One region of the Mesobacillus sp. LC4 genome, then DNA from elsewhere that is predicted to be linked to it. Evidence: riboswitches for the same ligand, from Rfam matches in the RefSeq annotation. Region 1 holds a riboswitch; each other region holds the start of a gene.
The links. A riboswitch is a leader RNA that binds a small molecule or an ion and turns the genes downstream of it on or off. The one in region 1 is predicted to bind S-adenosylmethionine.
Positions count from the first base shown of each region.

Region 2: another riboswitch for S-adenosylmethionine. It lies ahead of metK (methionine adenosyltransferase); the one in region 1 lies ahead of mtnW (2,3-diketo-5-methylthiopentyl-1-phosphate enolase).
Region 3: another riboswitch for S-adenosylmethionine. It lies ahead of AB5I83_RS12195 (trans-sulfuration enzyme family protein); the one in region 1 lies ahead of mtnW (2,3-diketo-5-methylthiopentyl-1-phosphate enolase).

Region 1 is NZ_JBGCUB010000004.1:386,703-389,983, reverse strand. Features, by position in the region: gene AB5I83_RS15240 (methylthioribulose 1-phosphate dehydratase) at 1-188, opposite strand, end outside; gene AB5I83_RS15235 (2-hydroxy-3-keto-5-methylthiopentenyl-1-phosphate phosphatase) at 185-847, opposite strand; gene mtnW (2,3-diketo-5-methylthiopentyl-1-phosphate enolase) at 844-2,067, opposite strand; SAM riboswitch class I at 2,163-2,269, opposite strand; gene AB5I83_RS15225 (aminotransferase class I/II-fold pyridoxal phosphate-dependent enzyme) at 2,349-3,281, opposite strand, start outside.
Region 2 is NZ_JBGCUB010000007.1:29,947-33,227, reverse strand. Features, by position in the region: gene asnB (asparagine synthase (glutamine-hydrolyzing)) at 1-100, opposite strand, end outside; gene metK (methionine adenosyltransferase) at 357-1,559, opposite strand; SAM riboswitch class I at 1,845-1,987, opposite strand; gene pckA (phosphoenolpyruvate carboxykinase (ATP)) at 2,272-3,281, shown strand, end outside.
Region 3 is NZ_JBGCUB010000003.1:264,636-267,916, forward strand. Features, by position in the region: gene AB5I83_RS12190 (general stress protein) at 1-479, opposite strand, end outside; gene AB5I83_RS12195 (trans-sulfuration enzyme family protein) at 634-1,779, opposite strand; SAM riboswitch class I at 1,872-1,976, opposite strand; gene AB5I83_RS12200 (CBS domain-containing protein) at 2,216-3,281, opposite strand, start outside.

The DNA of each region.
Region 1 (3,281 bases):
TCAACAAGCAAAAAGTCTTCATCTGTCCGTTTCCGCTTATCTTTCCCGCTCGCCGTTACAAGGAATTGCACCGGGTCGTTGTTCACTTTAATTGCCAGGTTGCCGCTCGTTCCCATGAACCAATCACGATCTGCCAGTTCTGCCTTTACGTCGGCCAGTTCTTCCCACTTACTTTCTAATGAGCTCATCCTCTCACCCCTGTCTCAGTTTTAAGTGCATCTATACAGTCATAAAACGTTTCGAATGGTCTATGTTCAATCTTCCATTCTTCGCATTTATCCTTTAAATAGTCTCTGGCAAGCACAAGATCGGCTTGTTTTGCAGCTTCCAAATCTGTTACGGAATCACCGATGACTATTTTATAGGCGCTCTTTTTTTCCAGCTTTCTCATGATGGATGGTTTGCAGCAGCCGCAATCATTTGAACATTGATCATCGCAGCTGTTTGGCCATTCTATTTTTATCGTACTTCCTGTAAAATCCGAACTATTGCAATACACTCCAGCGAGCGGTCCGAATTTTTGAATGATAGGTTCTATGAAAAAATCTATCCCTCCGCTGACGATATAAACAGGTATACCTTCCTCATGGGCATAATCAAGAAACTCTTGAAATCCCGGGCGGATCCTGGCGTTCTGTACAGCAAACTGAATGATTTCTTCCTTCTTCGAAACAGGTAGGAGAGAAAACATTTTCCCTACTCCCTCCCTGATCGAAATCCTGCGGCCCAGCACTGCTTCTTTAATTTCATCCCAGCCATCCGAACCGAATTCATTCATGATGGCTATGATATTGTCCTTTTCTGTTACTGTTCCGTCAAAGTCGCAAAATATCACAGGCTGACTCACTTTGCCACCGCCTCTGATGAACCCCACAGGCGTATAGCTGTTTTCAACTCAGCATGATCCAGAGCCCCTTCTTCAAGGCTTTTTCCCTGAAGTACGGTTTCAATCGCCTGTCTGAATGCCTTGCCTCCACCCTGTGCTCCACCAGGATGACCATGAACGCCTCCGCCTGCATTTATGATAGAATCAACTCCGAAATCTTTAACCAATTGCGGCACCATTCCAGGATGTATGCCTGCTGATGGAACCGGGAAGGTCCTTTCGTATTGATCCTCAGCAGTCAGTGCCTCAGCAATTGATATCGCCTGCTGCTTTTCAAGTGCCACACTTCCATATGGTGACGGGAAAAGCGAGAAGTCTGCTCCGGCATAGCGGAGTAATTTACCCAGAAGCAATGAATGGGAAAAGCCATATTCATCAGCCGATGTCAGCGCCCCACTCACAGCTGGGTGAGCCATGATCGGAATCCCGATTTCATCATCTTCCCTAAGTTCCTGCAAGACATCCAGGCCATAGGCGAACACATTGAACAATAACGCGTCTGCTCCGAGTTCTGCCGCTTTTCTCGCTTTGTCCTTCAAGTGTGAAGTCCTTCCTGTCAGATTGGCCGCATATAAGGTCCTATGTCCAGTAGATTCATAGACTTCTTCAAGAACTTTTTTACCAAGAGTGATCCTCTTTGCAAAAGGTGTATATTCGTTTTCAAACAGGATCTCGTCGTCCTTGATCAGGTCAACTCCTCCAAGGCTTTGTTCTTTAAGTTGTTTTAGCAGGAAATCCATATCACGTCCGATAACACCTTTGAAGATGCTCATAAGCAATGGACGGTCATAAACACCAAGCTTCCTCCTGATTCCTTCGATTCCGAAGCGAGGACCTGGGAAGTGTTTCTTTAATTCTTCATCAAATTCGAGATCGACAAGTTTCACTTTGCCATCAAGCGAGAGTTTTCCAAAAACAGTTGTCAAAATGGCTGGCAGGTCGGGTGAAAAATTGAGGGCAGGATAGGCGACTTTGATTGTTGCCACTGTTTCTGAATTATGGTCCAGGCTCGAGCCTTCTACAGAAACCACTCTTCCCTTATGTTTTTTTAATTGTTTTTGGTCCAGTTCCGGCAGGTCAGTCCAGGATCCCACTGTCAAGCCGAGCGCGATTCCCTCTGCTTTTTTCTGCGGGTTATGTTTGGCGTCATGGACTATGTAAGTCGCTGTAATTTCACTCATGAAGATCAATCCCTTCGATACTTATTGAACCCAGTTGTATTTGGGCATTAAAAAAACCTCTTCACAAAGAAGAGGTTAGAAAATACACTAAACTCTTCTCATCTTTCAGCTTTCGCTGCAAGAATTAGCACCGTGCCCAGCTTACGCTGGATCGGTTGCCGGGCTTCATCGGGCTCGTCCCTCCGCCTGCTCTTGATAAGAAAATAATTTAATCAAGTTATTTAATTGGTTAAAGTAAATTTGTTAATTAGGATTATGTCAGGTTCATAAAACAATGTCAACTATTTTTTGAATATTTCCAAGCTTTCAATTCTGCTGACTGCTTCCTGCAGTCTCTCTGCCGAAGTCAGCAGGCCCACCCGCACAAAACCTTCTCCATAGCCACCGAATCCTACACCGGGGGCAACTGCTATATGTGCTTTTTCCAGTAAGAAATCCGCAAACTCAACCGAAGTAAATGGTTCTGGAACCTTCAGCCACGCAAAAAATGAGCCCTTTGGAGCAGTCACCTGCCAGCCTATCTTTGTCAGGCCGTCAATAAGTACGTTTCTTCGGGTTTCATATAGATTGTTTAGCTCGGCAACACACTCCTGCGGTCCCAGCAATGCTTCTGCAGCCGCTTCCTGCACTGCACCAAACAAGCTGACATACATATGGTCCTGCAGCAAGTTGATTGCGGCAATCACACTCTTGTTTCCTGCAGCAAAACCAACACGCCATCCAGCCATATTATAAGTTTTTGACAGAGTATAAATTTCGATTCCTACGTCTTTTGCGCCTTCAGACTGTAAAAAGCTTTGTGGGCGGTTCCCGTCAAAGCCAATTCCACCATAAGCAAAATCGTGAACGACACAAATCTGATTCTCTCGTGCAAGCTCGATTGTTTCATCAAAAAATTGTTTATCGGCAACTGCCCCTGTGGGATTATTAGGATAGTTAAGGAACATCAGCTTGGCTTTATCCAATTGCTCGGCAGCTAACTCTTCATAATCAGGCATAAAGTCATTCTCTTCCCGGAGTGGCATTGTCACCATCTTTGCCCTGGCCAGCTCGACTCCCGACCAGTAGTCAGGATAGCCGGGATCTGGAACGAGAATCGTGTCCCCAGGATTCAACAGACATTGAGGAATTTCTACCAGGCCAGCCTTGCCCCCGAAAAGGATGGCAATTTCTTCTTCCGGATCAAGGTCGACTCCGTACTCCCTTTTATAAAA
Region 2 (3,281 bases), on a different contig from region 1:
CGCGATGGGTGATGATGTCATTCATATTTTTAAACAGCTGCTTATCATCGCCGCTGAATTTCTGTGCATTTTCATGTACACAACCGATAAAGCCACACATTATGTACTTCACCTTCTCCATTTCAGAAAAAATTTATTGTTATTTTCCAATGATTTTACTACCCAAAAAACATACCATCTAATACTATCATTAAACGCAAAATTTTTGCAGTAAAATCTAAGGGAAATTTAAGGTAATACTCTATTTTACACCTTTTGGACCATACACAAACCTGATGATAATTTTGGTGTTCCTTGATTAGACGGTAAATAACAAGGGGAGTTACATATTTCTATGCAACTCCCCTTGTACTTTTTTATTTTCCTTGTGCCTGAGTGCGAAGCGTCTCAGCCTTGTCTGTGCGCTCCCATGGAAGGTCAACGTCAGAACGGCCAAAGTGTCCGTAAGCAGCTGTCTGCTTGTAGATTGGCTTGCGCAGGTCAAGCATGTTGATGATTCCAGCAGGGCGAAGGTCGAAGTTGCTTTCAACAACATCGATCAGTACATCCTCGCTTACTTTGCCTGTTCCAAAAGTATCGATTGAAATGGATACCGGACGGGCAACACCGATTGCGTATGCCAGCTGAACTTCAACCTTTTCAGCAAGGCCGGCAGCTACGATGTTTTTCGCAACGTAACGTGCAGCGTATGCCGCTGAACGGTCAACTTTTGTAGGATCCTTACCGGAGAATGCGCCTCCGCCGTGGCGAGCGTATCCGCCATAAGTATCAACAATGATTTTACGGCCAGTAAGACCAGCATCACCCTGCGGTCCGCCGATTACGAAACGGCCAGTTGGGTTGATGAAGTATTTTGTGTTCTCGTCGATCAATTCTGCCGGTACGACAGGATTGATCACGTGTTCCTTAAGATTGCGCTGGATTTGCTCAAGCGAAACTTCAGGATGGTGCTGAGTTGAGATAACGATCGTATCGATGCGGACTGGCTTGTCGTTTTCATCGTATTCAACCGTTACTTGAGTTTTACCGTCTGGACGAAGGTATGGAAGGATCTCTTCCTTGCGCACTTCAGTCAGGCGGCGTGAAAGCTTGTGAGCCAATGAAATCGGAAGAGGCATAAGCTCTTTCGTTTCATTACATGCAAAACCGAACATCAAGCCCTGGTCCCCAGCGCCGATTGCTTCGATTTCTGCATCGGACATTTGTCCTTCACGTGCTTCAAGAGCCTGGTCAACACCCATAGCGATGTCAGCAGACTGCTCATCAATGGAAGTCAACACTGCGCAAGTTTCAGAGTCGAAACCATACTTCGCGCGAGTATAACCAATTTCCTTGACGGTTTCACGAACAATTTTAGGTATATCTACGTATGTAGATGTAGTGATTTCGCCTGCAACTAGTACAAGGCCTGTCGTAACTGATGTTTCAGCAGCAACACGTGCATTAGCATCTTTTGCAAGGATCGCATCCAAAATCGCGTCAGAAATCTGGTCGCAAATTTTATCCGGATGGCCTTCTGTTACTGATTCAGAAGTGAACAAACGGCGTTTGTTTGACATCTGAGTTCCTCCCTCATGTATAAAAATTGATCGAGGCTGTCCCAATACAGACCTCGGGTTGATACGGTACTCATTCCCTATGTAGTATGAAATAAACGCTGAGTTTTTATTAGAAAAATTTGTTTAGGATTCATGGTGAATATCTTTTTTCCTAATCTCACCCACGGGAGCAATGACACCTAAGAAGGCATTCCAGCTGCAATTCAATGCATTGGACAGAAAAAAGCAATATAAAAAACCTCTCCATTTACGAGGAAAGGTTTTAGCTTAAATCCGCGCCTTTCGCTCTTATCGTTCAAGGGCAGTTCCCTTGCGTCAGGTTAGCACCTTTGCCCGGAAAAAGGTCAGCATTCCAAAAAGCTGTTTTTTCACGTCTGCAGGTTGCTGGGTTTCATTGGGCCTGTCCCTCCACCAGCTCGGGATAAGAGAGTATCCGTTCAAGTCCAAATCATAACGAAACTATAATGGCATGTCAATGGTTTTCTCGGTAAAATTGTCGATTGTTGTTGAAAGTTTTTCTGTAAACTAAAATGGTCTTGAAAAGCATCCTTTTCGCTTGACTATATAAAGAAAGAATTATATAACGCAAGATAGGTACAAGGTAATTTTTCGAGCGATTAGTATAGATTAATCGAACAAATGTGTTATACTAATATCGAGATGTAAACACTTACAAAATTATTAATCTTTTAAAAAAGGAAGGTATTCTCCGATGAATGTTGTAGGAATATCAAATGAACTTTCAGCATTATTAAGTGGCAGCAATGTGCAAATCCAGTTATCCGTTCCCCAGCTTGTTGAAAAAGTCCTGAACCGAAATGAAGGGCTCCTGACTTCAACTGGCGCTGTAAGAGCGACAACTGGTAAGTATACTGGCCGTTCACCTAAAGATAAATTCATTGTTGAAGAAGTGTCCGTAAAGGACAAAATTGACTGGGGCTCTGTTAATCAGCCGATTTCAGAAGAATCTTTCACAAAACTATATAATAAGGTATTGAATTTCCTTAAAGAAAAAGAAGAAGTATTCGTTTTCAAAGGATTTGCAGGTGCTGACACAAAACACCGCCTTCCGATTCAGGTTATCAATGAATACGCCTGGCATAACCTTTTCGCCCATCAATTGTTCATCCGCCCAACAGAGGAAGAGCTTGTGGACCATGAATCTGAATTCACAGTGATCTCTGCCCCAACTTTTAAAGCGGATCCAAAAGTTGATGGAACAAATTCCGAAACATTCATCATCGTCTCCTTCGAACAGCGCGTCGTGTTGATCGGCGGAACAGAATATGCGGGCGAAATGAAGAAGTCCATTTTCTCTGTAATGAACTACCTTCTGCCTGAAAGCGGCATCCTTTCCATGCACTGCTCTGCAAACGTGGGACGCGAAGGCGATGTAGCCTTGTTCTTCGGTCTGTCCGGAACAGGAAAAACGACTCTTTCAGCTGATAACAATCGCCGTTTGATTGGTGATGATGAGCATGGCTGGTCAGCTAACGGTGTGTTCAACATCGAAGGCGGCTGCTACGCAAAGTGCATCAACTTATCTAAGGAAAAAGAACCGCAGATTTATGACGCGATTCGTTTTGGTTCAGTGCTTGAAAATGTCGTCGTCGATGAAGAAACACGTGTGGCAGATTATGATGACGGCAGCCTGACTGAAAATACTCGTGCAGCCTATCCGATTCAGGCGATCGAAAACATCGTGGACCCAAGCATTGCCGG
Region 3 (3,281 bases), on a different contig from region 1:
TCAACCGCTGTAGCATTATCATTCAGGCCGACTCTGTTTTCGTCACGCTCGACAACTACAAGAATCTTACCTTCTTTTACATAGCCTTCGTAACGTTCCGCTTCATCTTCCGGAATGCCCATTCCGATCAGTGCTCCGGCTAATCCGCCTGCACCTGCGCCTACTGCTGCACCTGTAAGTGTCGCAGCGATTGGGCCCGCAGCTACGATTGGACCAATTCCAGGAATCGCTAGCGCACCGATGCCTGCCAATAATCCAGTAAGGCCGCCTAATACGCCTCCTGTTGCTGCACCTGCAGCCAGACCTTCCTCAGTCTTTGTACCGGTTGCTTCATTGACATCGTGAATCTCATCTTCGTTCTTACTGATAACAGAGATGTCATCAGTTGAGTATCCCTGTCTTTTCAGGTCCTCAACAGCCTGGATTGCGTCTTGCTCGTTATCATATACTCCTACAAGATGTTTTTCATGTTCAAACATAATAAAAGCCTCCTTTAGACGAGTAGTCCCTTTAAAAATACCCGCATACAAGAGGCGTAAACCTTATGTCGAACGATAAAATGGGACATTTTTTTCTTTGAAATCTACATTTAGTTAAAAAGCAACAGTGCAAAGTAGCTCATTTACTTCCAGATTATTTTTCCACAGCCGCAGACAGTGCTGCTTCAAATTGCTGAATGATATCCTCGCTATTTTCGATTCCAACTGAAATCCTGACTAGTCGATACGTGATTCCAAGCTCTGCCTGTGCCTCTGGCGGCAGCGCGCGATGGGAAGTTTTCAGTGGATGGGAGACCGTTGTTTCGACTCCTGCAAGTGTTGGCACAATTTTAATCCAACCAAGCGATTTGAAAAATTGATCTGCATCCACCTGTTCTGCGAGTTCAATACTTACGATGGCGCCGAATCCCTTTTCACCTTCAGTAAATGGATAATAAACCTTTGCGACATTCTTATTTTCATTCAGACTATCAGCCAGCATCCTGGCATTCTCTGATTGAGTTTTCATTCTTAACGCCAGAGTCTTCAACCCCCTGCATGTAAGCCACGCTTCAAACGGACTGAGGTTCGCACCGAGGTTCACGATCCTCGCACGTGCTTCTGCAATCAGCTCCTTCTTGCCAACAACGACACCTGATGTGACATCACTATGGCCGCCAATGTATTTAGTCGCGCTGTGGACAACCAGGTCAGCTCCTAGTGTGAACGGGCGAACATGAAGCGGCGTTGCAAATGTATTATCCACCAAAACAATCAGATCTCTTTTCTTGGCAAGCGCGATGACCTCTACCAATTTTTCCACACGAAGAAGCGGATTTGTGATGGACTCAGTATATAGAAGCTTCGTATTCGGTCGGATCGCCTGTTCTACATTTTGCAAATCCGCAAACGCTACAAAGGTCGTCTCGATTCCAAAGCGTTCCAATTCAGCCTTCAGCATATGAAAACTTCCGCCATAAACATCATCAGCCGCCACGATATGGTCGCCATTTTTCACAACTGCCAGAACACCCGCTAAAATCCCAGCCAGCCCTGAAGAAGCCGCCACTCCATCTTCTGCATACTCAAGCGCTGCTACGGCTTGACCCAGTTCATCCGTATTCGGATTGCCAACCCTGGAATACAAATAATTCCCTTCTCCCTGATAAAAGCCCTCCAGCTCATCAAGGTCATCGAAAGTAAAAGCCGACGTCTGATATATCGGGGTAGCCTTGCTTTTAATTCCCTGTTGCTTCGTATGTACTGAATGCAATACTTCTGTTTCAAACTTTTTAGCCATCTTGTCACCTGCTTTTAGAATTCGTAGTCGTATGGTAAAAACAATCATAAAAAAACCTCTCCAATAAGGAGAGGTTACAGTTCAATCAGCCTCTCTTATCTTCAGACTGCAATCTTCAGAACTCAGCACCTTTCATCGTAAAAAAATAAGGTTGCCGGGCTTCAAAGGGCCTGTCCCTCCGCCGCTCTGGATAAGAGTTATTTCGGGTTTAAAAATAGTTTTTTAATAGCTGAAGTATACCAGCCTCTCCGGCTTTCCGTCAATGAGGGTTCATCCTTTCGGTACCGTTCGTAATACATAAATGACAGTTCATACTTCGGAGGCACCGTTCGTGATACACACTTGACAGTTCATACCTCGGCACCGTTCGTGATACACACTTGACAGTTCATACCTAGGTACCGTTCGTCTTACGTATATGACAGATCGCACAAACTCAATCTTCCGGATCGCTGTCAAGCAAGTCCCAAGGCGTGATCACGCCAATTGGCTTCCCGTGGCGGTCACCGGTTTCCGTGATGATGACGGCCTGCAGTTTTTTTCCTCTTGTATGGTAACGCTCGAATAACTCTTCAATATGATACAAAGATGCATCCTCATCGACAAAGGTCACAAAGTAATTTTTCCCCTTCGTCAGTAGCTCCTTGACCCTCACGTCCTCAAAATGCACGACGCTATCTGAAAAATGCTTCGCCATCCACTGGATGATTTCCGTTGAAGTCAGCAGGGCAATATATTTATCATCCTTGTCATAGACAGGGAATCTTGTGAAATCAAACTTATTGATCACCTTTAGAACATCTTTAAGATACGCATCTTCATAATAATAAAACACAGGGCTGGTCGCGATCGATAACGCTGTCTGCGGCTTCTCGAACTCCCTGCATATCTCCTCGATCCGTTCAACCACTTCGATATGAGGCTCGGCGATATAATAATCCGCGTTCACCCGCTCATGGACAATCGCATTGCGAAGCTTCGCAAACTGATGAAGCTCACTTTTATATTTACGCACTAATGAATGATTTTTATAGCCTGAATACAGCAGTTCGACAAACGCATCACTGTCCGTTCCCTTCACCATTTCCTTCAACGCTTTATGAATCCTGTTAAAAGCTGTCTCGAACTTTCCGGATTGCTCCTTATGTTTTACCTCATGCTCCTCAGAAGCATTGGTGCCTGATTCGGGATTCCTTCCATCATCATTGCCTCGCTTTTTCCCATTCCCATTATTGGATTGTTGAGAAGATGGTTTCCCATTACCATTTTTACTTTTGGATTGATTGGAGGATGAGTTACCATTACCACTTTTTAATTGTTCTTCAGATGAGGAACTCTTCCCGCGTCTAATCTGCTTGTTGTCTGGTTTTACTTTTGACGGCGAGTTGCCGTTTCCTTTTCCAGCTGTATTGGATGAATCCGCACTTTCGTTGTCTTTTTTACCAGGGTGCTTTTGTTCCTTTTCATCGACTCGCTTCAGTCTGTTTTCATCTGACACTTGC